Regions from separate parts of the Pseudoalteromonas sp. XMcav1-K genome, predicted to be linked through region 3. Evidence: predicted binding sites of a transcription regulator. Region 3 holds the regulator's gene; each other region holds the start of a gene.
What was found. The regulator FliA, encoded in region 3, starts transcription of late flagellar genes. The targets are predictions, from matches to a motif close to CTAAAGNTNNNNNNNNNNNNGCCGATA.
Positions count from the first base shown of each region.

Region 1: a site for FliA is predicted at 2,447-2,473, ahead of flgM (flagellar biosynthesis anti-sigma factor FlgM). Genes of this name have one in related genera too.
Region 2: a site for FliA is predicted at 2,231-2,257, ahead of ACHSBP_RS00530 (DUF5610 domain-containing protein). Genes of this name have one in related genera too.

Region 1 covers NZ_JBIPJE010000019.1:2,224-12,696, forward strand. The annotation lists gene ACHSBP_RS01135 (protein-glutamate O-methyltransferase CheR) at 1-569, opposite strand, end outside; gene ACHSBP_RS01140 (chemotaxis protein CheV) at 587-1,519, opposite strand; gene flgA (flagellar basal body P-ring formation chaperone FlgA) at 1,720-2,376, shown strand; gene flgM (flagellar biosynthesis anti-sigma factor FlgM) at 2,508-2,828, shown strand; gene flgN (flagellar protein FlgN) at 2,832-3,245, shown strand; gene ACHSBP_RS01160 (LPP20 family lipoprotein) at 3,274-3,741, opposite strand; gene ACHSBP_RS01165 (flagellar assembly protein T N-terminal domain-containing protein) at 3,853-5,001, shown strand; tRNA gene ACHSBP_RS01170 (tRNA-Arg) at 5,213-5,289, opposite strand; gene ACHSBP_RS01175 (FlgO family outer membrane protein) at 5,369-5,929, opposite strand; gene ACHSBP_RS01180 (FlgO family outer membrane protein) at 5,940-6,581, opposite strand; gene ACHSBP_RS01185 (FlgO family outer membrane protein) at 6,593-7,192, opposite strand; gene galU (UTP--glucose-1-phosphate uridylyltransferase GalU) at 7,281-8,159, opposite strand; gene ACHSBP_RS01195 (thymidylate synthase) at 8,184-9,035, opposite strand; gene lgt (prolipoprotein diacylglyceryl transferase) at 9,032-9,823, opposite strand; gene ACHSBP_RS01205 (sulfite exporter TauE/SafE family protein) at 9,843-10,473, opposite strand, start outside.
Region 2 covers NZ_JBIPJE010000014.1:576-11,048, forward strand. The annotation lists gene ACHSBP_RS00520 (RNA-binding protein) at 1-265, shown strand, start outside; gene murI (glutamate racemase) at 255-1,016, opposite strand; gene ACHSBP_RS00530 (DUF5610 domain-containing protein) at 1,085-2,200, opposite strand; gene trmA (tRNA (uridine(54)-C5)-methyltransferase TrmA) at 2,536-3,633, shown strand; gene fabR (HTH-type transcriptional repressor FabR) at 3,655-4,275, opposite strand; gene ACHSBP_RS00545 (fatty acid desaturase) at 4,403-5,539, shown strand; gene sthA (Si-specific NAD(P)(+) transhydrogenase) at 5,555-6,976, shown strand; gene ACHSBP_RS00555 (TonB family protein) at 7,110-8,495, shown strand; gene nfi (deoxyribonuclease V) at 8,476-9,141, opposite strand; gene hemE (uroporphyrinogen decarboxylase) at 9,178-10,245, opposite strand.
Region 3 covers NZ_JBIPJE010000035.1:179,750-190,222, reverse strand. The annotation lists gene flhA (flagellar biosynthesis protein FlhA) at 1-1,000, shown strand, start outside; gene flhF (flagellar biosynthesis protein FlhF) at 1,022-2,404, shown strand; gene ACHSBP_RS07055 (MinD/ParA family protein) at 2,397-3,254, shown strand; gene ACHSBP_RS07050 (RNA polymerase sigma factor FliA) at 3,263-3,979, shown strand; gene cheY (chemotaxis response regulator CheY) at 4,030-4,413, shown strand; gene ACHSBP_RS07040 (protein phosphatase CheZ) at 4,430-5,203, shown strand; gene ACHSBP_RS07035 (chemotaxis protein CheA) at 5,218-7,431, shown strand; gene ACHSBP_RS07030 (chemotaxis response regulator protein-glutamate methylesterase) at 7,443-8,597, shown strand; gene ACHSBP_RS07025 (flagellar motor protein) at 8,590-9,357, shown strand; gene ACHSBP_RS07020 (flagellar motor protein MotB) at 9,364-10,332, shown strand; gene ACHSBP_RS07015 (ParA family protein) at 10,341-10,473, shown strand, end outside.

The sequences.
Region 1 (10,473 bases), on a different contig from region 3:
ATATCATCGTTCACTTTTGCCATACCGTGATCTGAATCCGTAAAAAACTTGCGACGCCTTTCAGGTGAAAGGCCACGTGCCAGCGCAAGCGAATCGTATTCAGCATTTTTACAGATATCTAACATGGTGTTAGATATATCTGTACCAACAATATTAACGCCCGCTAGCGCCCCTGGCTTTGACTGCTTAAATTCAGCGGCACTCATAGCGATTGAATACGGCTCTTGCCCTGAAGAACTTGCAGCAGACCAAATTTTAATAGGTCTACGCAGCTCCGAAAGTTCAGGGAAAAGTTTATTCTTAAGCAATTCGAATGGATATGTATCACGGAACCACAGGGTTTCATTAGTTGTCATTGCATCAACAACTGCAGCCCTTAACTGACGTTCACGCGGGCTAAGCGTTTTAGTCACTAATTCTGATAAAGAGTCGACATCAAACCTTGCCATTAAAGGTGCAAGACGACTCTTTACTAGGTACTGTTTATTGTCACCTAGCACAATGCCACATTGCTGCTCTAAAAAGCTTTTAAATTGCTGATATTCTTTATCATCTAAGTTTTTGTTCAAGTTTATTACTCGCTGGTCTAATCTTCATGAACCCACTTTTTAACCGCAGTAGCTAACTCGTCTGGGTTAAACTTCGCAATAAAATCATCAGCTCCGACTTTTTCAACCATCGCCTGATTAAATACACCACTGAGTGATGTATGTAATATAACATGAAGCGGTGCTGTTCTGGGATCAGCCTTTAGTTCGGCTGTTAGCGTATACCCATCCATTTCTGGCATTTCTACGTCTGAAATAAGTAGCGCTACTCGTTCAGTGACCACACTTTGACAATCTTTCTCGGCAATTTCTTTCAGGCGAACTAGCGCCTCGCGTCCATTTTTTGCCACCTCAGTTTGCACGCCTAATGGCTCAAGCGCGCGTTTCACTTGGTTTCGCGCAACTGTCGAATCATCGGCAATAAATACAATACGTTCGCCAAGGTCTTTTTGCATCTCACCATCTGAAACCAAATCAGCACTCACCTCGGTGTTTACTGGGCAAATTTCATTCAGGATCTTTTCTACATCCAGTATTTCAACCAGTTCCTTTTCGATTTCAGTTACTGCAGTTAAATACGAATAACGGCCCGAACCTGACGGCGGTGGCATAATTGATTCCCAGTTGATATTAACGATACGCTCAACCGAGTCGACTAAAAAGCCCTGCACTGAACGGTTATATTCAGTGATGATAATAAAACAATCTTTTGTATCTTGGATCCCAGGGCCACCGATAGCTAAAGAAAGATCGATAACTGAAATTGTTTGCCCACGTATGTGCGCCACACCTTTAACATAATGATTAGATTTTGGCATTGCCGTTAAGTTAGGACATTGTAAAACCTCACGTACTTTAAATACGTTAATTCCGAACCGCTGCCTGCCTTTTAACTTAAACAGCAACAACTCCAGCCTGTTTTGACCTACGAGTTGCGTTCGCTGATTAACCGAATCTAAAATGCCTGCCATTTCAATCTCCTAACTTGAAGCAATGAAAAGGAATACTTCTTGCTTCTTTGTTATTGTACTACCGTATAACCTTGATGTGCCATAATTTTGACACTCGCTAGTTATACCTTGTTTTACCCATAAAGCATAGTCGAAACATTATGAGTTTGTTTAAAAAAAATCTTTATTTCTTTATTTTAATACAAATTACTGCGCTTGCTATGACTTCACTCAAAGCAAAGGTTTACAGTAAGTTAGAATTGCAGCAAATCGCAATAGATTATGTTGCCGATAACAAACAACCCAACCCTAACCAACACCCTAATTCGCAGTTGTCGATTACGGCGTTACCGCTCGACACTCGTATTAAAACGCGAACATGTCAGCGCGAGTTGCAAGTAAGTGCCGCAAATCCTATCAATACTAATCGGCAATCTACTATAAAAATTAAGTGTTTAGACCAAAATAATTGGCAAGTTTTTGTGCATGTAAAGCAATTAGAGCTCGTTGAAGTGATTACGGCAGCAAAAGGGATCAGTAAAGGGCAACGAATTACCGCACAACATTTAACCAGCAAGCAAGTTGCAAAACACTTAACGCGTTCGAATCAATTTAAATCGAGTACTAACTTAATAGGTAGCCGCAGTAAACGAAATGTTCGTGCGGGACAAACTATCAACTACAATTATATTTGTACTATTTGTAAAGGCGATAAAATTACTATTTTGGCAAGCTTTAAAGGCATGACAATTAAAACACAAGGTGAAGCGCTTGAAGATGGACGCATAGGCGACAACATTAGTATTCGCAATGTAAAATCTAAAAAGAAAATTCAGGCAAGAGTTTTAAACACTGAGCTGGTAAAAGTCACAATTTAGCGCTGTACTCTAGTAGAAATTTCAGGTTAAATAAGAGGTTACAAATTTAATAAAAATAGTGCATTTTTTATTAAAGGTTGTACCCGAGATGCCGATACATAAGATGTGAAATCTTAGTAGAGAGAACTGTCATGGTTAATCAAATAAATCAAGGCTCAAACAGCCAAGCAAACGTCAGGCTTGAAAGCTCTAAGCAGCAAGCGTCTGAAACTGCTAATAAACAAGTGCAAGTGAATACTGCTACTGCAAAGGCAACTAGCGATTCAGTGAGCATTACACCGCAAGCTCAACAGCTTAAAAAGCTAAATGAAAAAGCGGAGCAATCATCAGGTATTGATGAGAAAAAAGTAAACGAGCTTAAAAAAGCGATCGCTAACGGCGAATACAAAATTGATGCAGAGAAGCTTGCTGAAAATATCAATAAGCTTGAATTTAAACTTTTCGGTCGATAGTTTATGAATCTAGAACAGATATTAGCGCAACAACTTGATGAGTTGAATACTATGGCTGACATCCTAAAGCAGGAATTAGAAGCTATAGTTGCGCGCGATCATGAATCTTTAATATCTGTTGTTGAAAGCAAAGTTGCATCGTTGCAGTCCATTCAGCAACGTGACCAACACATTGCCAAATTAATCGATCAAGACGGTATTGATAAAGCAGAATATCAGCCAACAATCAACCAAATTAATCAGGTATTAGCTGACTGCAAAAAGCAGAATGATGTGAATCAAGTAGCAGCAAATCAAAGCCAGATTGCTTCACAAAAGTTGAAGAATATCTTATTTGGTAAAAGTCATACCGGATACGACAAAACGGGCAAATCTTTCTCTCTACCTAACCCGATTGCTCGCGGGCTAAAAGCGTAATCTGAATTTACTAATAAAAAGTAACCTGCTAGTAGTAGGTTACTTTTTTTACGTTTCTTGGTTTTGTTTGACCAATATATAAGTCATGTACCAATTTCATATCTAGCTCTACTTCTGTTGCATACGTATCACCCACAGCGTAGCTTTTTGTTACTTTCGCACCACGTACAACACCTTGTACACGTACTTTCAAAGTATCATTACTAGCGATTAGGCCTTTAACACTCGTTTGCGCGTCAACTTTTTGTCCGTAGACTTGTTCCGCAAGTTCACGATAAGCCTCAAGCTTTGATGCCTTCATTGCCATAATCGATTTTTGCTCGGTTGTTGTACCGGGTTGCAAACTGATCGGTGCATACCCTACCGCATATAGCACTGGGTAGTTATCTGGTGTTTGGTATTCATATTCAATATGTTTATCAAACAGTTGGCTACAGCCACCTAATAAATATAAGCTCGTTACCAGAGTTGACGTTTTGAAAATTGATTTCAACATGTTGCCACCATACAAATGCATATTACATTTGATTTAGCAATTTTCGCGCCACTGTATAGTTTGGTACAGAAATTGAATATACAGACTAAGGTTTAAATTGAGAGCTGCGCTATGCGACATCTAGTATTACTTCTTTTTATTGTGAGCTTTTCGTCTCATGCAATTTGGTATGAATCAACCGGCCAAGCCAAAATACGCAATGGTAATGTTGAGCAAGCTCGAATGATGGCAACCGAAAACGCTATTCAGCAAGCTTTACTCTTTTCAGGTGCGCAAGTTACTAGTCTACAGCAAGTGGTAAATGGCATTTGGCAAACACCAAGTACCCAAGTTTACTCTCATGGAGCAATCGATCAGATTGAAGTAATTGATGAAATTCAATCAGACAACACGCTCTCAATTACACTTAGACTAGATATTTTAGATAATAGCGAGACTTGCCAAAATTCATCGATTAAAAAGAATGTGGCTCTAACAAGAACAGGTTTTAAAACTCCGAGCCATGCAACTTATGGTCAAATTTTTGAATTACCAAAAGCATACAGCGAAAAGCTCGCAAAGCATTTGTATCAGTTTACCCATTTATTCAACACAAAAGCCGATATTAACCGTAAGCTTAATACCAAAAACCTGTTCACCGCGCATTTTGATGCCAACTCAAGCGCCCTTATTCAACAAATTGCCGACCAAAATAACAGTCAGTTTGTCTGGATATCGCAAATAGAAGACTTATCTCTTGGTGAGCAACAGAGTTCATCGTTAGCATTTTGGCAAAATAAAGCTTATGAACGTTTTTTCTCGATTAATACGGCGCTATACAATGGCTTAACTGGCGAACTGCTAAAACAAACACACTACGATACATTTGCCACTTGGCAAACCAAAAAAACAGCCCGTATCGATGTGAACAGTGAAAAATTTTGGACCATGCCTTATGGACAAGCAATATCAGATATCAACTTAAAGCTTGGCCAAGATTTAGCAAGCTATCTTGCCTGTATTCCAGCGCAAGCACGTATTTTAAGCGTGGATCACGATACCGTGATCATTAGCCTTGGCGCTGAAAATAATCTAGTGAAAGGACAAAAGCTGCAAGTAGCACTGCGCAAAGGGTTTAATCAAAAGCAGCTTATTGTTAATACTGATTACCAGTTGAGAGTCACTCAGATAAATCAAAACACCGCCATTGCCCAAGTGATAGGCGACAAACTCCTGGCAAACGTACAAATTGGTGATTTGGTTACGTTAGCAAGCTTCTAAGGGGCTAGGGCTAGGGCTAGGGCTAGAGCCAGAGCTTAGCATTTAGTTTTAATAACCTGTTCTATCGCAAAATAACTCGGGTTAAACACGTAACCTTCAAGAAATACGTTAATCACGCGGCTACATAGCAATAAAAGATAGCTCGATTTAAAAGACTGTTTAATGACGTTCAAATAACAAAAAAGACGGGTTAAAACTTTATAGGCGTTAATGGCGTTCCCGGCAGGAGTCGAACCTGCGACCCTTCGCTTAGGAGGCGAATGCTCTATCCAACTGAGCTACGAGAACAATATCATTTATTCAAGATTATCAAAGAGTAAAAAGAGAAAGCAAGCAACTTATAGGAACAACAGTTTACCTTTACGTGCTATTCATCAAATGCAACACTGTATGGGATGGTGTATTTGGCGCTGGCTATTATACGCTGGTCACTCAAGCTAGTAATGCGAGAGTTAATCACCACACCGTTACTTTTATATAGTAACGTACCACTTAACACGGCATTTATAACACCTTGAGAGTTTAGTTGCTTAACATCACGAGAATAGGTGTAATCACCATTACCATCTATGCGAACAACTGGCATGACTTTATGATCTACTACATTTAAACCATATGCCTGAACTTCTGTCAGCATCGATTCAGCAAGTTGATTTCCAAATCGACTTGCATACTGTAGGTTATCATCTAAATCGACAAATGATGTTACGGCTAAACGAACCAGTTCTGGCTCTGCATCAAGGTTGGCCATCAATTTCATTGCGATTTGTTCCGCATATTCATCAAGCAAATAGTCATTAATTGGTGCAATTCGATTCGCTGGTTGATGTTGTGCAACAGGATACACTTTCTTCTGTTCTTGAGATTGTTGCACTGTAGTTTGACAACCAGAAGCAAGTATTGCTACTCCCGCGATTAAATGTTTCATAAATACTGCCCTAACCTTTGCGTAACGGAATACCATCGTTGTTTTTGGTATTTTGCAGTGACTTTATCGCATAATCTGGCACGAGCCCTTGCGCTGACGCCACAACTGCTTTCGACTTTATGCCAATGATTCTAGCATTGACTAAATACCCTTTCTGATGCTTCGTTAGGGTACCTGATAACACATAATCTATTGGTAAATCCGAACGCAACTCCATGTAGTCCCGACTAAAAATATAGTCTCCTTCCGTACTCACTCGGAAAAAATCAGTGGTCTTGTAATCCAAAACAGGTAAACCTAGCTTATGAATTTCATGAATAAAACTTTCAGCAATCTGATTACCGACTAAATTAGTTTTTTGTAAATCACTATCAAGCAGCACAAAGCTAGTCACAGCAATTGGAGTGCTTTGGTTAACGTATTTAACATTATCTGCAAGTTGATGCATTAATCCTCGCACATAATGGTTAATATTTTTAATTTCTTTAACCGTCCCCTTATTCGCCATAAACGAATCCGCACTGTAAGCTTGAAAACGACTATCTACTTGCTCAGTTGTTTCGTCACTAGCTGCAACCGTTGTATTGTTACCCAATGTAGTACATCCAACCACAACAGCAGCTATTGAAGCGACTCCGATTGATTTAACCATGCGAACCTTCATTAGTATGTACTCCTATAAAGTTTTCCATCACGTAACGATATCTTGCTTTGCTGCCAATTAACGTTAGCTGGGAACATTTCGGTTGCTGCCGAAACAACCCGTTTATCAGATAAGTCTATTAATCTTGCACTCACTAAAAAGCCCGTTTCAATCTTGCTGATTGTACCTGTTAAAAAATAATCAACAGCCAAGTTATCAGACAACTGTGATTTGTCGCGTGTCAGCATAATGTCTTGGGTATCGGCAATTGTGATATATTCTGAAGTTTTAAATTCTATAACGCTTGCACCAACTTGCGTAAAAAGTGTCTGTAGACTTGCCTGAACTTGATTGCCAAGGGTCATCAATTGCGGGTCTTGTTTATCTTTGAGATCTTGCTCCGGCAAGAAGGTTCCCACTGCAATGCGATTATCTGCATTTAACTTAGGCATGGTATCAAACATAGTTACGGCAAGCTGCTTTGCAAAGCTATGCACATTTCGTTCAGATACATTGGTTTGATTAAATACTTTAGCTTCAATTGGTTGTGTGATTACAGGCTCACTTGAGCAACCCAACAGTACAAGGCTAGTAAAACCAATGCAAAAAATTTGTTTCATTTGTGACACCTTCAAACACATTGACATCACAAAAATAAAGCAAAAAAAATGCCACTTTGAAGTGGCATTCTCAAAAAGCATTGAAAAACTAAAGTAACGACTGAATATGCGCCTTTAATTCATCTTTAAGGTCATCACGACGCAGTGCATATTCAATATTAGCTTTCATATAGCCAAGCTTTGAGCCACAGTCGTGGCTTTTACCTTTCATGTAGTAGGCATCGACTTGCTGCTCTTTCATTTGCATTGCAATGGCATCGGTAAGTTGAATCTCATTTCCAGCGCCCAATGGCGTTTTCTTAAGGAGCGGCCAAATGGATTTATCTAAAACGTAACGCCCTACCACAGCAAGATTAGAAGGCGCTTCATCGCGCTTTGGCTTTTCAACAATATTTTTGATTGCTGTACTGCCACCAGGTAGTAGTTCATTGCCGTTAATATTCACAATACCAAATTTATCGACGTCTTCATCAGCAACCTTTTCAACCATTATTTGACTGTGGCCAGTTTCATTGAAACGGGTAATCATGTCGGCAAGATTATCTTTATTTAAGTCGCAGCTCGCGTTATCTAAAATTACATCAGGTAACACCACGACAAACGGCGCATCGCCGACAATTGGTCTGGCACACTCAACAGCGTGCCCTAACCCCTTTGCTTCACCTTGGCGTACGTGAATAATCGTTACATCTTTTGGACAAATCGCCTGAACTTCTTCAAGTAATTGACGTTTAACACGGCGCTCTAACGTCGCTTCCAACTCAAAGCTCGTATCAAAGTGGTTTTCAATCGAGTTTTTACTCGAGTGCGTTACCAATACGATTTCTTTGATGCCAGCTGCGGCAACTTCTTCAACAATGTATTGAATTAATGGTCTGTCGACGATCGGAAGCATTTCTTTTGGAATAGCTTTGGTTGCTGGCAACATACGTGTGCCTAAGCCTGCTACAGGAATGACTGCTTTCATTATTATTCTCTTCCTTAATTGTAGTTATACGGCAAATGGGTATTTAATCGCCTCGTGATATTGATAGCCTTCCACCGTAAAATCATCGGTAGTCACCCATGTTTCAATATCTTCTAGCGTTTTAATATTTGGGTTAATGGTTAAGCTTGGTGATTCAAACGGCTCGCGTTTTAGCTGCACATCACGCATTAACTCAAGTTGGTTTTCATAAATATGGGCATTTACAATTTTATGGTACGCCTTACCCGCTTTTAATCCGCAGATTTGTGCCATTAATGCTAATAGTACAAAACACTGAATCTGATTAAAGTTAAGACCAAGCGGCACATCACAGCTGCGCTGATAAGATGTTAGATAAAGCGTATCACCCAACAGTGAGAATGTATGTGTGTGCATACATGGGCGTAAACAGCCCATATCAAACTCACCTGGATTGTAAAAAGTTAAGATTTCGGCGCGATCATCAACGCCATTTTTAAGGTTATCAACAATCTTTTTCAATTGATCGAGCGTTGTACCATCGGGCTTTTGCCAAGCACGCCCCTGAACACCATAGACACGGCCCATATCATCTTCACCTTTACGGTGCGGATTGTTTAGCCACGCACTATTTTCATTAGCATTGGCGTTCCAGGTATTACAACCAATCGCTCTAAATTGTGCGGCGTTATCATAGCCACGTAAATAACCCAATAACTCGGCAATCGCCGCTTTATAGAAGCTTTTACGTGTCGTAATTAATGGGAATTTGTTGTTGGCAACATCATATTCTAAATCAGCATTTACCACCGTTAGGCAGCGAATACCGGTGCGTTTATTTTCTACCCAATGGCCTTCATCAACAATACGCTGACATAACTTTAAATACTGTTTCATGCGTTACACTCTTTTTGTTGGCGTTTTGCCGCCCAGAACATTAAACCAAGGCCAGCTAAAATCATTGGAAGCGACAAAATTTGTCCCTGCGAAATCACACCGCCATAAAGGCCGATGTGCGCATCGGGCTCACGGAAATACTCAACAATAAATCTAAAGAAGCCGTAACCAAATAAGAATAAGCCACCAATAACGCCTTCAGGGCGTGGCTTTCGATTTACAAACTGAATGATCGCAAAAAGCACTAAACCTTCTAAAATAGCTTCGTAAAGTTGCGACGGGTGGCGCGCCACAGGGCCACCTGTTGGAAATACCATCGCCCACGGCACATCAGAGGCGCGGCCCCATAACTCACCATTAATAAAGTTACCTATGCGGCCGAAAAACAGACCAAGCGGTACAAGTGGCGCAACAAAATCACCTACTCCCAACAAGGTTTTATTTTGTTTTTTGGCAAACCAGGCAATCGCCGTTACCACACCTATAACACCACCATGGAACGACATGCCGCCTTCCCAAATTTTAAATAAGTACAGTGGGTTTTCTAAGAAGTAGCTAAATTGATAGAAGAATACATAACCAAAACGGCCGCCTAAAATAACGCCAAGCATACCGTAAAACAATAAGTCACTCGTTTGCTCTTTAGTCCAACCACTATTTGGTTTACTTGCCGCGCGCGATGCTAAAAATGAAGCCGTTACAAACGCAATCAAATACATCATGCCGTACCAGTGCACTTTTATTGGACCTATCTCAATAAACACTGGATCAATATTTGGAAAATCCACTTATTTCCACCTTTCCTTTTTAACTACTTAACATTCTAATTGCGACAATCACTAACAGTGCCGCAAAAATACGTTTTATTATTTTTACTGGTAAATACTGCGCCGCTTTTGCGCCAAACTGTGCAAAAAACGCCGACGTTAATACAATTCCGATTAATGCGGGTAAATAAACGAAACCAATAAAGCCTTCGCTTACATCATGGTATTGCAAACCTAAGCTAATATAACCGACTACGCCAAAAGTAGCGATTAAAATGCCACTCAATGCCGCACAACCTATGGCTTTTCGCATATCGAGTTTAAAATGCGTTAAAAATGGCACTAATAACGCACCACCGCCGATGCCCACCATGCCAGACACCGCACCAATAACACTGGTTCCTAGGGTTAAAATACTGCCGTGAGGCAGCGCTGATTGTGCTTTTGGTTGATGCGGTAAAATCATCCGTAGCGCGATAAAAATTACACAGCTGGCAAAAATCAACTGTAGCGTATCGTTACTAATACCTGTGGCAATCACGCCACTTAATAATGCACCAACTGATACACCAACTAATACCCAAGGGGCTATTTTCCATGGAATATTTTGATTTTTATGATGTGCGTAAGCGGAGCTTGAGGAGGTAAATATAATCGATGCTAGCGATGTA
Region 2 (10,473 bases), on a different contig from region 3:
GGGTAATTTACCTTATAAGGCAAACGAAGCGGTTGTTAGAAGTTTATTTGAACAACACGGGAAAATATTCTCTGTTCGCCTATTAAAGGATAAGCATACTGGTAAACGTCGCGGCTTTGGTTTTGTAGAAGTCGCAGAAAAGGATGCCGATAAAATTATCTCGGCATTAAATGATAAAGAGTTTCAACAGCGCACTTTAAAAGTACGTGAAGCGAAACAAAAGTCAGATGACAATAATTCTTCGGATGATAGTGTTAATCATTAATCACTGAGATTTGTAATTTAGTCTGTTCTAAAGCAGCCGTAGCATAATAATCTACTGGCTGCTTTTTATTATCTACTACATTACACTCGCCAATGAGACTCGATACACGATTTGCAATAGCCTCACCAGAGTCGAGTAGTTGTAAATCATGCTTTATTAACTGTTTAAGTTCATTTGCAATAATAGGAAAATGCGTACACCCCAAAACTAAATGATCAATTTCACTGTTTATTGCTAATTTATCGAGTTCTTGAGCTAACGCTTGCATATCTAATGTATTAAACCAGAACTTGTATTCAGCTAATCTTACTAGTTCGCTAGAACCATATAAGTCAACTTCACAGCTTCTTGCAAAATCATTAATCAATGTCGCGGTGTATTCATTTGCAACTGTGGCAGGCGTTGCTAATACGCCAATTCGTTTGCTTAGGGATTTCTCTGCTGCTGGTTTAATTGCAGGTACAACGCCTACTATTGGAAAATCAAATTGTGCGCGAAGTTGCACTAATGTTTGTGTGCTCGCAGTATTACAGGCAACAACCAATATATCGACAGGCTCAATTACTTTAATAAATTGAGTTAACAGACTAGTAATACGCTGCGTTAAAAATTGTGAAGAACGTTTTCCGTACGGCAGGTATTTGTTGTCCATAAGATAGCTGAATTTCGCACTCGGTAAACTCGCTTGAATATGTTCAAGTACCGATGTGCCACCAATGCCAGAATCAAATACAACAATGTGCTTAGCCAAACTACCCGACCTAATACGTTATTAACCCGAGTAGTTTGCCATAGATTTTTTAATTCACAAGCGATGACCTAGCTTTCTTTCTGTTGCTTTTGATTTAGCTGTTCAAAAAAGCTAGTACTGTAATCCAACAGATTCTCTTTATTAGCCTGCTGTTGATTCAGCCAATTTAATAATTGCGTCAATTGATTCTCAATATTGAGTGGCTTCGCTTTGTCATAGCTTTCTTTTAGCCCTTCATTTATTGGTTCAAATTGCTTAGCAATTTCTCGACCTGGTTGCGTCGTTTGATATTCTCTCACACTTGCTCTTACTTCTGTTTGCTGCAAGTTCATCGACATAGCCACCAATTGTGGAGAATCCAAGTTTAGATTTTTTGCTTGCTCAAACGCTTCATCAAGCGAGCCATTAAAGAACTCGTTACTAACTTCTTGCAAATCTGACATAAGTTCATTAATTGCTGCTACTTCATCTTCATTCAAATCACCTTCGACTGAAAATGAGTAAGCTTGTGAACTCGACTGAGAAGACGAATAACTGAACGACTCGTCATTACCATCTTTACTATAAGAGAATTGTTCCGACGACTGATACTGACTATTGTATGTTAACTTAATTACATCGCCTTCAGCTGTTTTAATCTCGTAACTCGCACCATTTTCTAGCTTATAATAATTCTGCGCATTAAAACTCGTAGACTTTGACTGCTCGCTTACTGGGTTAAATAAAGATTCTTCAAATTCGTCTAGGCCATCAAAAATAAATTCACGGCTTTTTTCGACCCCTTTTTCAATATCATCACTAAACAAATCGCTGTCTTTAAGCTCTTCAATTGCCTCACCCAGACCTTGCTTTATCCCTTTACGTGCTTGCTCAAGCATATTGGCCAGTGAGCCTTCATCAGCTCCGTCCGCTTGAGCACCTAAAATGGCACCTTTAACAAAGGACAGTACATTTTTAGCCACTTCTTCAAAATCAAACGTATTACTTGTGGCTGGCGGTTCCACTTTACTTTCAAATGGTATTGTCCCCATCATTTTTTGATAGGAGATCTGACTTGCAATTGTTATTCGTTGAGACATGGTAAAAACATCTTTAGACGATGCGTTTTGTGCTATTTCGTTTGGTTTATTTTGAGAAAAACCATACTTGTTTTCAGGTTGATACCCCAATCCACCAACTTTCATAATCATTGCCTCCATTTCAGAACATCTACTTATCGACCAAATAGTGAACAACTTAAGTATAAATCATTAATTTAAGCACTATTCGTTTTCCTTCTATAATGGTAATAACCACTTAGCTAAGTATGTTATTCGATGTTGCTAAGGCGGAGTTTTCTGATGTAGTCCTTCTAAATCGATAAATAACAACGTGATTAGCAATCAAAAAAGCCCGCGCAAATGATTCGCTATTTAAGTGAGTCAGTATAAGTATGTCACATTTTTTCTATGCTATAACTGGACAAAGAAAAACCACAACCTACAATAGCGCGACTCGCACACTAGAGGTTAAAAAGCATATGCCTGTAATTCAAATAGATACTTCACAATACGACGAACAACTTGCTGAAAAAGAACAACGTATCAGCCAACAATTTGCGCAGTTTAACGCGCCAAAATTAGAAGTATTTGCGTCTGAAGCAAAAAATTACAGACAACGTGCAGAGTTTCGCGTGTGGCATGAAGGTGAAGATTTATTTCACATTATGTTTGACCCTGAAACAAAAGAGAAAATCAGAGTTGATCAGTTTGATCCTGCAGCACCATTAATTTGTGAATTAATGCCTCGTTTGTTAGAGCTACTAAAACCGAATGAAATTTTACGTCGTAAACTCTTTCAAATTGATTATTTGTCGACATTAAGCGGACAAATTCTTGTTAGCTTGATTTATCACAAGCAACTTGATGACGAATGGGTAAACGAGGCTAATAAGCTAAAGGCGTTACTAAAAGAAGAGTTTGATATCGATTTTATTGGCCGAGCTCGCAAGCAAAAAATTGTGCTTGGTGAAGAATATGTCATTGAAAAGCTGAATGTAGATAATCGTGAACTTGTTTATCAGCAAGTTGAAAATAGCTTTACTCAGCCAAACGCCAAGCTAAATGAGCAAATGCTCGAGTGGGCAATTGATGTCTCAAAACCTCTTAATAACGATCTGCTGGAACTTTATTGTGGTAACGGTAACTTTTCAATTGCATTAGCGCCAAGCTTTAATCGCGTACTAGCCACCGAAATTTCCAAGTCTTCGGTTAAGTCTGCGCAATTTAATATTGCCGAAAACAAAATCAACAACCTCGATATAATCCGTATGTCGAGTGAAGAGTTCACTATGGCAATGAATGGTGAAAAAGAGTTTTCCCGCTTAAATGGTATCGACCTTAAAAGTTACAACTGTCAAAGTATATTAGTTGATCCGCCCCGTGCAGGTTTAGACAAAGACACCACTGATTTAGTGCAAGGGTATGACAACATTATCTATATTTCATGTAATCCAGATACGCTGGAAAGAGATTTGCAGCAACTAACTGAAACTCATACCATCGCGCGTTTTGCCATTTTTGATCAGTTCCCGTATACCCATCATATCGAATCCGGCGTATTTTTAACGCGCAAGTAAAACATCCATCAAAAAAAGCAGCTATTTAGCTGCTTTTTTTTCTTTGATATAGCTTGATGCCCCTTTAGCAATATAACGCAATTGCCAAATAATACGCTCGGTAAGTTGTTCACGCTGTGGCTTAGTGAGATCAAGCGCTTCAGCGCCTGCGTTAAATACTAACGTAACCATTGCTTCTGCTTGTATATACGCATGATTAGCATCACAACCAGTCTCGTTTTCTAAATAATGCGCGAGTTCTAGAATAAAGTGCTTAATTTCACGAGCAACTGCCGCCCTAAAAGCTTTTGATGTACCCGAACGCTCTCGCAATAATAAACGGAATTGGTTACTCGACTCATCAATAAACTCCATAAACGTCAACACAGATATATTGATAATACTGCCACCGCTTTCAATACGACGGCGAGCCTGACGCATCAATTGACGCAACATCAAGCCTGCTTCATCAACTAAGGTTAACCCAAGCTCATTCATATCTTTAAAGTGGCGATAAAAAGACGTAGGTGCAATTCCCGCTTCACGAGCGACCTCACGTAAACTTAGATTAGAAAAGCTATGCTCAGCACTTAGCTGGTTAAAAGCCGCTGCAATTAAAGCCTGTCTTGTCTTTTCTTTTTGTTGTGCGCGAATACCCGACATACGTCCCCCATCTAATTTGCACGCAGTTTACCACAGAAAAAATATTTATGAATTTTGTCGAATTCACTTGATTAAAAGGCCATATAAAACTATTTTAGCGTACAAGTGTACGCTGAGATTTTTAAGAATGAAAAAACCACCTATTATTTGGCTTAATACCCTCTTTTTTACCATCACTTTTTTGGCTGCTGTTACCATCGTGCCCTGGTACGGTCTAGCGTATGGCTACAGTAGCGCAAACTGGATCGCATTTATTGCGTGTATGTTTTATTGCGGTTTATCAATTACTGCCGGTTATCACCGTTTATGGGCGCACAAAACTTATGAAACCCATCCTGTGATTGAATTTATTTTTGCCATCGGCGGTGCGTTCTCAATTCAAAATAGCGCGTTACATTGGAGTTCAGATCACCGCCTGCATCATGGCAAAGTTGATGACACTGAACACGACCCTTACGCTGCGACTCGCGGGTTTTGGTATAGCCACATTGGTTGGATGCTGCGCGAATATCAAGCACATCGATACAACGACTACTCAAACTGCCGAGATTTACAAAAAAATCGTGTTGTTATGTGGCAACATAAACATTATTTGACGCTTACTCTGATTACCAACTTGGGTATCCCACTGGTACTTGGTTTGGTGTTTGGTAATGTATGGGGAATGTTACTTCTTGCGGGTTTATTGCGTTTAGTACTGAGCCAACACTTCACTTTTTTCATTAATTCGCTGGCACATATTTGGGGTTCTCGCCCTTACACTGAATCAAACACCGCCCGCGACAATGGCTTTTTAGCGTTATTCACATACGGTGAGGGGTATCATAACTTCCATCATATTTTTGCATCTGATTACCGCAATGGTATCCGATGGTGGCATTACGATCCGACAAAATGGCTGATAAAATCACTAGCATTTTTGGGATTAGCCTCAAAGTTACGCAAAACACCGCAAGAGCGAATTGAACGCGCAAAAGCGGCAACTTTAATGGAAAAAACCAAACGCACCTTGCTTGAAAAGCAAGACAGTCATGTGCAATTAGATAAACTACAGCACGAATATGAGTTGTTATTAAGTAAAATACAGCACTATTATAAAGTAAGAAAACGCTTACTAGAGATGCGCAAAAACAAAGTGATACAGCAATGTGAGCAATCACAATTGAAAAAGCAGTATAATGACATTAAAGCGTCTTTAATAAACCAACAACAAAACTGGCTGGCGTTAAACAAAGCCTTAATTAAAGGGCTCGCAATAAACTAGTTAAAGGAACACTCTGTGACAAAAAAACAAGCGACTAAAAAACAGTATGATTATGATGCCATTATAATTGGTACTGGCCCTGGTGGTGAGGGTACGGCTATGAACCTTGCGAAAAGTGGCAAGCGCGTAGCGGTTGTTGAAAAACAACCGAAAGTGGGTGGTGGTTGTGCTCACTGGGGTACAATTCCATCTAAAGCACTGCGCCACTCGGTTAGTCGCTTGATTGAGTTTAATTCAAACCCGCTGTTTAATTCACAAGCTCACAGAGAGCGCATGACCTACCCAGATATTTTAGATCATGCGAGTAACGTAATTTCAAAGCAGGTTAATTTACGCACCAGCTTTTATGATCGTAACCGTATTACCTTAATTCATGGCGAGGCGAGCTTTGTTGATAAAAATACGATTTCAATTTTAAAAGATGACGGCTCGAGCGAATCATTATCAGCGCAAACAATTGTCATTGCGACAGGCTCTCGTCCGTATCGCCCTGCTGAAATCGACTTTAATCATAAACGCGTTTACGACAGCGATACCATTTTAGGTCTCAAGCACGACCCTCGTCATATTATTATTTACGGTGCAGGTGTAATTGGCTGTGAGTACGCTTCTATTTTTCGCGGCCTAGGCGCAAAAGTAGATCTTATAAACACCCGTGATCGCCTACTCGCTTTCCTTGATGCAGAAACATCTGATTCATTAAGTTACCACTTTTGGAATAGCGGCATTTTAATTCGCCATAACGAAGAGTTTAAAAAAGTAGAAACCCGCGATGATTGCGTCATTATGCATATGCAATCTGGTAAAAAAATGCAAGCTGACTGCCTACTATTTGCCAACGGCCGAACAGGTAACACCGACAAGCTTAACTTATCAGCGATTGGTTTAAGCTCAGATAGCCGAGGCAATTTGAAAGTAAATGAAAACTATCAAACTGAAGTTGAAAATATATACGCAGTTGGCGATGTAATTGGTTACCCCAGCCTTGCAAGTGCGGCATTTGATCAAGGTCGAATCGCAGCAGATGCCATCACCACAGGCGAATGTAATAAAAAACTCATTCGTGATATTCCAAGCGGTATTTATACTATTCCAGAAATCAGTTCAGTTGGTCGTTCAGAACAAGAACTCACCGCTGCAAAAGTACCGTATGAGGTAGGTCGCGCACAGTTTAAGCATTTAGCTCGTGCACAAATTGCAGGTACAGAAGTTGGCAGTCTAAAAATCCTATTCCATATTGAAACGAAAGAGATTCTAGGCATTCACGTGTTTGGTGAGCGTGCCGCTGAGATAATTCACATTGGACAAGCAGTAATGGAACAAAAAAATGGTGGCAACACCATAGAATACTTTGTTAATACGACATTTAACTACCCAACAATGGCAGAAGCTTATCGAGTAGCTGCGCTTAACGGATTGAATCGGTTAATTAAATAAAGCAAAAAGGTACTTTATGTCAGGTTTATTACAAACATTCACATAAAGTGCCGATTTTTTAAACTAATGCTTGAGATCGTGTAAAATTATTGTAAACTTAAAAGCCTAAAAAAATAATAATAGGCTGTTAAGTATGAAAACCCCCACTCTATTACTTGCCTCAGCACTATCTTTGTTTTCTGTAAGCAGTTTTGCGGACTATTCAACTGCAAAGTATTATGAAAAACAGGGAGATGTTGAAAAATATGTGAGCGAACTAACCAAGATTGCAAAACTTGGTCATGTTAATGCGCAATACGATCTCGCAACTGCCTATTTAAATGGCCAAGGCGTCGAAAAAGATATCACCAAAGCCTACGCTTGGTACTTATTAGCTAAAGATTTTGGCCACCCACAAGCGAAAGATAAATATCGCGAATTACGTAAGCAGGTACCTTCGCGCCGAGAAGCAAAAGAAGCATATATCGACTTAAAAGATAGCTTTGGTAAAAAGCTTCATGATTTACGCTATGCGCCTATTTCAAAGCATACCAATTTCTTTCCTGAGCGCGCTAAATTATTAGAACGTGTAGAACCTGAAATCGATGGCAACACTCGTTCAGCGTCTAAAGCTTGGGTAACAATTGGCTATAATGTCAACGAAAGTGGGGTCGTTGAAGATAGCCGAATTCTAGCATCATTTCCAAAAGGCGTTATCGATGAAGCTGCTTTAGAAGCAGTGAAAAAATGGAAATTCGAGCCTGATGTAAGCCCAACAGGTGAACCGCGTCGCGTATTTGATCTGGTTGCTTCATTTACGCTTGGCTCTGAAAATAGCAAAGTTAAACGTGAATTTGAGCGTGCACTTACTGAATACAAAACCAAGCTTGTCGAGCTTGCAGATAAAGGCAACAGTGTTGCACAAAATCGCTATGCATTAATGTTAGAACACGGTGTACTTGAAAAAGCATCTGAAAACGAGCATATCGATTGGTATTACAAAGCCGCTATTAATGGAAATCATGATGCACAAATGCGCTTAATGCACTGTTTTGAAAATGGTGAAGGTTGCCAACCTGATGAAGAAAAAGCATTTAACTGGTTACAACGTGCTTCAGAATCTGGCAATGAACGCGCGCAATATCAACTAGCACGCATCATGCTAAATTACGGCAGTATTCATTATGATGTTGAAACCGCTGCTGAAATGCTAAAAACTGCAGCGCATAGCCAGTATTTACCGGCAATGATCGAATATTCTCGCTTACTTGCATTTTCTGACGTTGCTGAGTTACGTGACGCACAAAGTGCAATTAAATATGCAGAGTTAGCGCGTGCGGTTGATAATAATCACCCAGTGCTATTATCAGTACTTGGTAGTGCACATTCTGAACTTGGCCGTGTACAAGAAGGTCAAGTGTTACTGCAACAAGCACTGAATGAAGCGAATAATCGAAGTTGGCCAGCGCAAAACTACATTAAGTTAATTGAACTTAGTGAAGCATCAATGATGGCTGATACTACATCTGATTCTTACTAAGCTTATCGGCGAGCCGAGTTGGCTCTGGTAAACGATATTTAGTAACACATTGAAGAGCAAGCTGCAAAGCTTGCTCTTTTGTTATTAAGTGACCAGGCGAAACAAAAAGCGGCTTCACTTTATCCCGTGAACGCACCACATAACCACTCTTCTTATAATTAATCACCAGGTCTGAAATCGACCCTTTAGTTAACTCCGGCTCATCAAATTTACCAACCAAACAGCTTTTCGCAATGCCTAGTGTCGGCACATTTAAAATAACGCCTATATGACTCGCTACTCCGAGTCCCAACGGATGCGCAATACCCTGACCATCAAACATTAAAACATCAGGTAAGGTTTTGAGTTGCGCAAGCGCACTTAGTATTGCACCACCTTCTCGAAAGCTTAATACTCCAGGAATATATGGAATTACGGTCGGCGCTTCATAAACAGTCAGCTCAACCACTTCTAGACTAGGAAAGCTGAGCACCACAATGGCAGCTCGTGTTGTTTTACCCTTGTTAGGAAATGCAACATCAATACCCGCAATGTATCGAACAGAGTTTTGCATTGCTGTTAATTTAACTTTAGCAGCTAATTCTTGTTGAATTAACTTCGCATTGGCAACGCTGCCAGGCCAAGTAATAGAATCTGTAATCGCCATAAAGAAAAAAGCCTTGCTAGTGCAAGGCTCTGTACATTATTTGTTGTGGTACTGTTTACTTAGTTCACCTACCGAGTTGATAAACACTCCAGCGTTTTCAGGGTCAACTTCTGGTGTAATACCATGACCTAAGTTAAATACATGACCAGTTCCGTCACCATAGCCCTCTAGAATGCGCTGTACTTCTTGACGAATACGCTCAGGCGTACCATGAAGCATTGCAGGATCCATATTACCCTGTAGCGCTACTTTATCACCGATACGACGACGCGCGTCAGCAATATCAACAGTCCAATCAAGGCCTACTGCATCACAGCCTGTCGCTGCGATCGCTTCTAGGTTTAAACCGCCATTCTTAGTGAATAGAGTAACAGGTACTTTACGACCATCGTTTTCACGAATTAACCCATCTACAATTTTCTGCATGTAAGTTAATGAGAACTCTTTGTAATCGCGCGGCGATAGTACACCACCCCATGAATCAAAAATCATCAGCGATTGCGCACCGGCTTTAACTTGTGCGTTAAGGTAACTAATAACTGAATCAGCAAGCTTATCGAGTAGCATGTGCAAAATCTCAGGCTCTGAGAAAGCCATTTTTTTAATTTTGCCAAATGTTTTACTGCTACCACCTTCAATCATATAAGTTGCAAGTGTCCAAGGCGAACCTGAGAAACCAATTAACGGTACTTCACCTTTTAATTCACGGCGAATTGTACGCACGGCATTCATCACATAGCCCAGTTCATCTTCTGGATCTGGAATTGGTAGATTAGCAACGTCGGCCATTGACTGAATTGGACGTTCAAATTTAGGACCTTCACCTGTTTCAAAGTATAAGCCTAAACCCATCGCATCAGGGATCGTCAGAATATCACTGAAAAGAATCGCTGCATCCAGTGGATAACGACGTAGTGGCTGAAGCGTTACTTCACACGCTAATTCAGCATTTTTACATAAGCTCATAAAGTCGCCAGCTTGCGCGCGTGTTGCACGGTATTCTGGTAAATAACGTCCAGCCTGACGCATCATCCATACTGGAGTTTGATCTACAGGTTGTTTAAGTAGCGCACGTAAATAGCGATCGTTCTTTAATTCACTCATGGTAGTGTAAAACCTAAAAAATAAAACTGCGCGAATTGTATCATTTAGAACGCTAACTAACTATGCGAAAGATCAAGCGCTAACGCTTTAAATGCGTAATTATTCATCTTTTTACCCTTATTTTGCTATTAATCGCCTATTTTTGAAATTTAACGTTGTTAAAATGAAAATAGTTTGTTATAAAATAGATACAAAAATAAGAGCTTGAATTAATCAAGTCAGAAAAAG
Region 3 (10,473 bases):
CCTAGAGGTTGGTTACCGTTTAATTCCACTTGTCGACCAAGCACAAGGTGGTGAATTACTGAGCCGCATTAAAGGGGTGCGTAAAAAGTTATCTCAAGAGCTTGGCTTTTTAGTACCGCCGGTTCATATTCGAGACAATTTAGAGCTAGATCCGAACGAATACCGCATCACATTAATGGGGGTTTCTAGTGGTAACGGTGAATTAAAACACAATAACGAATTGGCGATTAACCCAGGCCAAGTATTTGGTGAAGTAAAAGGGGTTGCGACCAAAGACCCTGCATTTGGCTTAGATGCTGTGTGGATCGCACCAGAACAAAAAGATGAAGCACAATCACTTGGTTATACCGTGGTTGATGCTGCAACTGTGGTTGCAACACATATTTCTCAGTTATTACACAATAACGCAGCCTTGTTATTGGGTCATGAAGAAGTACAAAACTTACTTGATATGCTAGCCAAGTCGCATCCGCGTTTAATTGAAGGCTTAGTACCTGATATTTTACCGCTCACTACAATTGTAAAAGTACTGCAAAACTTACTTAATGAAGGTGTGCCAATTCGCGATATGCGTTCGATTGTTCAAACCCTCGTTGAGTACGGCCCTCGTAGCCAAGACCCAGACGTACTAACGGCTGCAGTTAGAATCTCACTGCGTCGATTAATCGTTCAAGACGTTGCTGGCAATGCACCAGAAATCCCTGTCATAACATTGGCGCCTGAGTTGGAACAGATGTTGCATCAGTCCCTTCAAAGTGCAGGTGACGAAGGTGCTGGCATTGAGCCAGGGCTCGCAGAAAGACTACAAAATTCTCTCGGCGATGCACATCAAAACCAGGAAATGGCGGGTGAACCTTCAATACTGTTGACATCAGGTATGTTGCGCAGCGTGTTATCGCGATTTGTGAAACACAGCCTACCGGGTTTGCGCGTGATGTCATATCAGGAAGTACCTGAAGAAAAGCAGATCAAAATTGTTTGCTCAGTCGGTCAACAGTGATAAGTAGAGACGAGGTGTCACATGAAAATTAAACGTTTTTTTGCTAAAGATATGCGCAGCGCGTTGAATGAAGTAAAGCATGAGCTAGGTCCTGATGCAGTTATCATGTCAAATAAGCGCATGGCTGATGGTGTTGAAATTGTGGCAGCTGTTGATTATGAAAAGTCAGTGCAAGCTGCACCTGCAGCGCCTAAGTTAAGCGAAGAAAAGCCTCGTTTTAGTAATAATTTTGTTAAGCCAAAACCACAAACAGCGACCCCTGAAAAACAAGCAGCGGTAGCAGATAGTTTATCGGCATTACTTGAGCGCCAAGCGAAAAAATCACCTCAATTTGATAAAGCACCTGAGCCAAAGCAGCCTCGTAATTGGTTTGATGACGATGATTCACTCACATCGACACAGCAAGATGCCCTTGATAGCTTTGCTAAGCCAAAGCAACAAAGCAGTTATGGCAACCAAGCTCAGTCGCTTGATGAAATGCAAGCAATGCGTGATGAAATGGCATCGATCAGACAGTTACTTGAGCACCAACTTTCTGGCTTAATGAATGAAGATATGGCGCGCCGTGACCCAACTCGTGCTCTTTTACTCGACCGTTTGAAAGGTATGGGTATCAGTGAAGCAGTAGCGGACCAGCTTGCGTGTTTTATTCCAGATGACGTTGCACCGCGTCAAGCGTGGCAAGAAACACTTAATATGCTGAGCAAACAGCTATACACTGCAAATAATGAGATTTTGCGTCGTGGTGGCGTATATGCGCTAGTTGGTCCTACTGGTGTAGGTAAAACTACCACAGTTGCAAAGCTAGCTGCACTTGGCGCACAAAAATTTGGCGCCAACAATATCGCACTAATCACAACAGATACTTATCGTATTGGCGCATATGAGCAATTATCGACTTATGGTCGTATTATTGGCTGCCCAGTAAAGCAAGTTAAAAATGCAGAAGAACTCACTGAAATTCTTTATCATTTAAGAAATAAGCGTCTAGTATTAATTGATACAGCAGGAATGAGCCAACGAGATATACGTTTGACTGAACAACTCAACACCTTAATGCGCAATAGCCGAGTAGATATTCGCAGTTACCTTGTGTTAAGTTCAACAGCACAGCTTGAAGTACAGCAAGAGGCGATTAAACAGTTCAAACAGGTACAGTTAAGTGGTTGTATCTTCACAAAACTTGATGAATGTCTAAGTTTAGGTGAAATTATCAGTGTAGCCATTCAAAATCGTCTGCCAATAGGCTATCTTACCAATGGGCAGCGTGTACCAGAGGACATTCGTGTGGCAAATGCGGAAAAATTGGTCAGCAAAGCTCAGCAGTTGTATGCAAAACGAACAAACGCGCAAGCAAGACGTGCATCAAGCATGGCGCATCAAGCAGTAGGAATGTATGATTAACCCAGAATTAGATCAAGCTAGTGGCCTGCGGAAAATGAAAAACAACAACAAGGCTGTAAAAGTAATTGCGGTAACTGGAGGTAAAGGGGGAGTTGGTAAAACCAATGTCTCTCTAAACATGGCAATCGCCATGGCTCAGCAAGGCCAAAAAGTACTGGTACTCGATGCCGATTTGGGTTTAGCAAACTGTGATGTAATGCTGGGTTTGCGTGTAGAGCGTAATCTTTCTCACGTGCTTTCAGGTGAATGTGACCTCGAAGATATCTTAGTTGAAGGGCCGTATGGTATGAAAATTGTACCTGCGACATCTGGCTCTCAAAATATGGTGGAATTAACACCATCTGAACACGCTGGCCTTATTCGCGCTTTTGGCGAATTAGACTCACACTATGATGTATTAGTCGTTGACACTGCGGCCGGTATTTCAGATATGGTGCTTAGTTTTTCTCGCGCTTCACAAGATGTGCTTGTTGTTGTGTGTGATGAACCAACATCAATAACCGATGCTTACGCACTGATTAAAGTGTTAAGCCGTGAGCACGGTGTGTACAAATTTAAAATAGTTGCGAACATGGTACGCAGCTTAAAAGAAGGCCAAGAGCTTTTCGCAAAATTATCAAAAGTAACCGACCGCTTTTTAGATGTATCGCTTGAGCTAGTCGCAACAGTTCCATTTGATGAAAATATTCGAAAAGCGATTCGTAAACAAAAAACCATTGTTGACGTATTTCCAAAATCGCCTGCAGCAATTGCGTTCAAAGCACTTGCAACTAAAGCGGCGAGCTGGCCAATTCCAAATCAGCCGTCAGGACACCTAGAGTTTTTCATTGAGAAACTGGTTAGTAATTAGGAACGCCTATGAAAAGAACCGCTGCCTATGCTAATCAAAATCAATTATCGCAACTTGTCGAACAGCATACGCCGTTGGTTAAACGCATTGCCTACCATATTTTAGCGCGTCTGCCGGCGAGCGTTATTGTCGAAGACCTCATTCAGGCAGGCATGATAGGATTAATCGAGGCTGCTAAGAACTTTGATGGCAGTAAAGGTGCGAGCTTTGAAACCTATGCGGGTATTCGTATTCGCGGTGCAATAATTGATGAAACGCGTAAAGGAGATTGGGTACCTCGCTCAGTACATAAAAACGCCCGTGAAGTCGCCGCGGTCATCAATCAGCTAGAATCATCACTCGGACGTGAACCAAAAGACAGTGAAGTAGCTGAAAAACTTGATATTACGTTAGATGAGTACCATCATATTCTAAGGGATATAAGCAATGGTAAAATTATCGGCATTGAAGATCTCGGTGTTGATGAAGATGTCATCGACGCAGGGCTCGGCAATAAAGAACAAAATCCATTAGTTGATATTCAACAGGATAAATTTAATAAAGCGTTAGTAGAGGCAATACAAACTTTGCCAGAAAGAGAAGCGTTAGTGCTGTCACTTTACTACAATGATGAAATGAATTTAAAAGAAATTGGGCTAATTCTTGAAGTGAGTGAATCAAGAGTGAGCCAAATACATAGTCAGGCCATGGTGCGCCTTAAAGCAAAAGTCCATGACTGGATATAGAATAAAAGTAGTAAGTAAACAATTAGGTGCATACCTCACTGGAGGATATTTTGGATAAAAACATGAAAATTCTTGTAGTTGACGACTTTTCAACGATGAGAAGAATCATTAAAAACCTGTTAAGAGATCTTGGTTTCACAAACGTGCAAGAAGCAGACGACGGTAGCACTGCGCTACCAATGCTGCAAAACCAAGAGTTTGACTTTGTAGTTACGGATTGGAATATGCCAGGTATGCAAGGTATAGATTTGCTGCGCGCGATTCGCGCGGATGACAGTCTAAAACACATACCGGTACTAATGGTAACTGCCGAAGCCAAAAAAGAGCAGATCATTGCTGCAGCGCAAGCAGGTGTAAACGGTTATATCGTTAAACCATTTACAGCAGCAACGCTTAAAACAAAGCTTGATAAAGTTTTTGAGCGTTTAGGCTAACGGGAAGGAGAGGTTTATGTCAGCAAGTGCTGCGCCTCAAATTACCTTAGAACAAGCTAAGCAGCTAGTTGCGTTTCTTGAAAACGATGAGCAACAACAAGCGCAAGAGCTGCTAAAGCAAGTTACGGCAATTGAGCAAGATGAATTATTTGGTGAGGTAGGCAAACTAACTCGTCAACTGCATGATTCATTGAAAAATTTTCAACTTGATACCACTTTATCGGCGCTAACAACTGAGTCTATCCCTGACGCAAAAGAACGTCTCAATTATGTTATGGAAATGACAGAGCAAGCTGCGAATACAACGATGGACGCCGTTGAAGCATCGCTGCCTATTGCCGATAACTTGCAAACAGGTCTCAACAATATTAAGCCCAAATGGGACAAATTAATGTCGCGAGATCTTAAAGTTGGTGAGTTTAAAGTGTTATGTCATGAGCTAAACGGCTTTATGGACGAAGCAAAAACAAATTCTGATAAATTAAATGCATTAATGACAGAAGTGCTCATGGCCCAGGGTTACCAGGACCTCACAGGTCAAGTTATTCGACGCGTAATCGAGCTTGTCCGAGAAGTCGAGGATAGCCTGATTCATATGTTAACTGTGTTTGGCACACCTGTAGAACATGATGAATCGCCTGAAACGACAATACAACAAGAACAACAAATGGTTGCTGATGGTGAATTAGACCAAGTAGCTGAAGGTCCAATTATAAATGCTGAATCACGTGAAGATGTGGTTTCAGGTCAAGATGAAGTAGACGATCTGCTGTCTAGTTTGGGCTTCTAATCGGAGAAAAATGCATGAGCTTTGATGTCGATGAAGATATTTTACAAGACTTTTTAGTCGAAGCCGGTGAAATCTTAGAGTTGCTCTCAGAACAGTTAGTTGAACTGGAAAATAATCCAGAAGATGCTGATTTACTGAATGCGATATTTAGAGGGTTTCATACCGTAAAAGGGGGCGCTGGCTTCTTGTCTATGACAGAGCTAGTCGATGCATGTCACGGCGCAGAAAATATTTTCGATGTTTTACGACAAGGCCAACGCAGGGTTACTCCTGAATTAATGGATGTGATTTTACAGGCACTTGATACCATCAATGAAATGTTTGCTCACATTCAAAATCGCGCTCAGCCCGATCCTGCTGACCCGCAGCTACTGGCAGAACTACATAGACTTAGTCAGCCTGAAAGCGCAGATGAAGCACCGGTAGCCGAAGCGCCAGCAGAAGAAATTGTCGAACCAGAAGCAGTCGAAGAAGACCCGTTTGTTGATATTTTATTTGATGCTGATGCGCCAAGTGATGAAGCACAATCTTCTGGCGATAGCGTTGACGATATCACAGAAGAAGAATTTGAAAGCTTATTAGATGAGTTACACGGCTCTGGTAATGGCCCAGCCTCTAATGCAGCGCCAGAAGCGAGTGAAAGTAGCGACTCTGATGAAATCACTGATGATGAATTTGAAAGCTTACTCGACGAATTACATGGCGCTGGTTCATTCGGTGGCGCGTCTGAGACAAGTGCGCCAGAAAGCGCAGCTCCTGCGGCTTCATCGGGTGACGATGAAAACATTACCGAAGATGAATTCGAAGCCTTACTTGATGAACTTCATGGCAAGGGCAGTGCGCCAAGCACTGCTGAAAAATCATTTAATACTGAGGCGGTAGCGGCAAAACCGGCAACGCCAACACCACCTCCTGCGGCTAAGCCAACGCCGGCGAAACCACAAGCTTCAGCACCAAAACCAGTAGCTGCTAAGCCTGCTGCGCCAAGTGCAGCCAAACCAGCTGCAGCGCCAAGTAAAGCACCAGCTAAACCGGCAGCGCCACCGGCTGAAACGACAGTGCGTGTTGACACCAAACGCCTTGACCAAATCATGAATATGGTCGGTGAACTGGTATTGGTTCGAAATCGACTTGTCAGCTTAGGTGCTAACGTTAGTAATGAAAGTATGGGTAAAGCCATTTCTAACTTAGATGTGGTGACCGCAGACTTACAAGGCGCGGTAATGAAAACCCGGATGCAGCCAATCAAAAAAGTATTTGGCCGTTTCCCTCGCGTTGTACGTGACTTAGCGCGCAGCTTGAAAAAAGAAATTAATTTACAGCTAGTTGGTGAAGAAACAGATTTAGATAAAAACCTTGTTGAGGCACTTGCAGATCCACTAGTTCACCTTGTACGTAACTCGGTGGATCATGGTATTGAAATGCCAGACGATCGTGAAGCTGCAGGTAAACCACGCACCGGTACGGTGACGCTGTCAGCATCTCAAGAAGGTGATCATATCTTGCTTACCATTGAAGATGATGGTGCGGGTATGGACGCAGAAAAGCTGAAAAGTATAGCGATTGGTAAAGGTGTAATAGATGCCGATCAGGCAGCTCGACTGTCAAACAACGAAGCGTATAACTTAATCTTTGCGCCAGGTTTCTCTACCAAAGAAGAGATTTCTGATATTTCTGGTCGTGGCGTGGGTATGGATGTGGTTAAAACCAAAATTACCCAATTAAACGGTACAGTGAATATTGAATCAGAAAAAGGTAAAGGCACAGTACTTGAAATTAAAGTACCACTGACGCTCGCTATTCTACCTACCTTAATGGTCGTAGTTGGTCAGCAAACGTTTGCATTGCCACTTGCGGGTGTAAGCGAGATATTCCACTTAGATCTTACTAAAACAAATCTAGTTGATGGGCAGCTAACGATTATCGTCCGTGATAAAGCGATTCCGTTGTTCTATCTAGAAAAATGGTTGTTACGGAATCCTCGCAGCGAACAAAAGCGTTCGCAGGGGCATGTTGTTATTGTGCAATTAGGTACGCAACAAATGGGCTTTGTGGTTGATTCCTTAATTGGTCAGGAAGAAGTGGTAATCAAGCCATTAGATGCTTTATTGCAAGGTACGCCGGGTATGGCGGGTGCAACAATTACGTCAGATGGTGGCATTGCACTAATTTTAGATGTACCAAGCTTGTTAAAGCACTACGCAGGCCAAGGTCGCAATAAAAAGTAAGAGAGCACTTAATGACAATTAGGGTTTTAGTAGTAGATGATTCAAGCTTTTTTCGCCGTCGTGTGAGTGAAATCTTGAGTCAAGATCCCAATATTGAAGTGATTGGCACAGCTAACAATGGTAAAGAGGCGGTTGAAAAAGCTGCCGAATTACGACCATCGGTTATCACAATGGATATTGAGATGCCTGTGCTTGACGGTATTAGCGCTGTAAAGCAAATAATGCAGCAAACGCCGACACCAATATTAATGTTCTCTTCGTTAACGCATGATGGAGCAAGTGCAACGCTTGATGCACTTGATGCCGGCGCGTTAGACTTTTTACCTAAAAAGTTTGAAGATATTGCTCGCGACAAAGAAGAAGCAACGAAAGTACTTCAACAAAAAGTTAAAGAAATAGGCCGTCGCCGAGTAGGTGGTTTTAGACCACAGCGTGCAACATTAAATCAAGCGCCAACGGCAAGAACAACACCTGAACGCAGCACTAGCCCAACGTTACGTCAACCTGATAGAACTTTTGCTGCTCGCTCCACACCGGTTGATTCGCGTGCGGCAACTAAAAGCGAAAGACCAAAAGCATCTGGTAAACAATATAAGTTAATGGCAATTGGTACTTCTACAGGTGGTCCGGTTGCGCTGCAAAAAGTGCTTACGCAGTTACCAGCCAACTTTCCTCATCCAATTTTGTTGATTCAACATATGCCAGGTGCATTTACACCGGCATTTGCACAGCGATTGGATTCACTTTGTCGAATCAAAGTTAAAGAAGCAGAAAACGGCGACTTGCTCAGACCAGGCGTTGCATATTTAGCACCTGGTGGTAAGCAAATGCTAGTTGAAGGTCGTAGCGGCAATCAAAAGCTAAAAATCTATGAAGATGATAGCGCTCGTGTCACTTACAAACCAAGCGTTGATATCACTTTTGCTAGTGCAGCAAAAAGTTACGGTGATTCTGTGTTGGCAATTGTACTTACCGGTATGGGAGCTGATGGCCGAGATGGTGCACGCATGCTAAAACAGGCGGGCTCTAAAATTTGGGCACAAGATGAAGCCTCTTGCGTTGTATACGGTATGCCACAAGCGGTTGCAAGTGCTGGTTTAAGCGAGAAAAGCATCGCATTGGATGACGTTGCTAAACATATCAACACGGAAATAGGTTGTGGATAAACTAGCCGTTTTTGGTGCGATTATAGCGTTTGTAGCAATTGGCTTAGGGTATACCATTGAAGGTGGTGTGCTGGCGAATTTGTTTGATTTGTCAGCATTCATAATTGTGTTTGGCGGTACGCTTGGCGCGGTAATGTTGCAGGCAACTAAATACCAGTTTACCACAGCCATTAAAATGCTGCCTTGGGTGATAACGCCACCTAAGCATGATTTTGCAAAAGGCATTGAGCAAGTAAAAAACTGGGCGGCAAAAGTACGTCATGACGGCTATTTGTCGTTAGAAAACCTTGCTATTGATGAAAAAGATCACTTTGTATCAAAAGGCCTAAATTTGCTTGTTGACGGCAGTGACGAGCAGCAGTTCTTTGACACCATGGAAAACGAAATTTTGCAACGTCGCAATGCACTTAACGAGTCAAGCCAAGTGTATCATGCCATGGGGGGCTATAGTCCAACTCTCGGTATTCTCGGCGCCGTACTCGGTCTTATTCAAGCAATGAACTTTATTCAACAACCCGATATGTTAGGTGCGGGTATTGCCACTGCGTTTGTTGCTACTATTTACGGTGTTGGCTTTGCCAATCTTCTTTATATTCCAATTGCCAATAAGTTGGCTTATTTAGTGGATGAACATTGCCGTTATCATCAAATGTTAGCTGAGGGGATGTTTTGCATTCTTCAAGGTGATACGCCTAATGCCATTGAACAAAAGCTTTCGGCGTACTTAATCGAAAAAAATAATAAGTCGTTGTTTAGGTAGTCGTGTATGCCACGCTTTAAGCCTTTTAAGCAAACCGAACAAAACGATAACACACATCGCTGGCTAGTTTCTTATGCCGATTACATGACATTAATGTTTGCGTTATTTGTTGTGATGTACGCGATGGCCATTATCGAAGAAGAAAAATTTTCAGTGTTGTCAGACACAATTTCTCATGTGTTTAAAACAACAGACCAATTTAGCAAAGGTACGGGAAAAGGCGTATCTGGTGAAGGCATTCTTACGAGCAACGAACCAAAAGTTGATTCGCAACTGCACGGCATTAGTATTGTAAATGAAGAAAAAGGGCCAGAACTTGTCGATGGACGAGGAGAGCTGAGTAATTTACAGCAAAAGTATTTAGGCCAGCCGCTCGATGCGCTTGAAGAAGACCTAAAAAAAGCGATATCTGATGAAATTGAAGCGGGGCAAGCGCAGTTAGAAAAGGACATGAATTGGCTTACCATAGAGCTGAGTTCAAGCTTGTTGTTTGCCAGCGGTAGCGCGGTTGCCACTGAACGTGCAAGAACTGTTTTACGTTCATTACTGCCAATTTTAAATGCTAACCGAAACTACTTAAGAGTGCGTGGTTACACTGATAATCAGCCGATAAATAATGAAGTATTTCGTTCTAATTGGCATTTATCGGTAGCCCGTGCGACCGAAGTGCTGGTATGGCTTGAGTATCTCGGCATAATCCCTGCAAGAATGGCTATTGAAGGGTATGGTGAGTACTCGCCGTTTAGCGATAATAATGATGAACAAGGGCGTCAGCAAAATCGCAAGGTGGTGATCGCAATTTCAAAATATGCATTGCCAGAAACCGATGGAACTGAGATAACAGCTAACGCAAAACAAACCACTGAGCAAGCGGTGGAGAAGTTAAAGCAGGATGCAGAAAAAGACGATTCACTTAAAGTAATCGAATTACCAAATGGTGGTATTCGCATAACAACCCGAGAACAAGAACAATAGGTATTCGCTTGAAAATTTGGACGGTAGCAAATCAAAAAGGCGGTGTGGGTAAAACCACAACCACAGTCACCTTGGGAGGCTTATTAGCGTCTCGTGGTAAACGTGTGTTGCTGATTGATACCGATCCACACGCGTCATTGA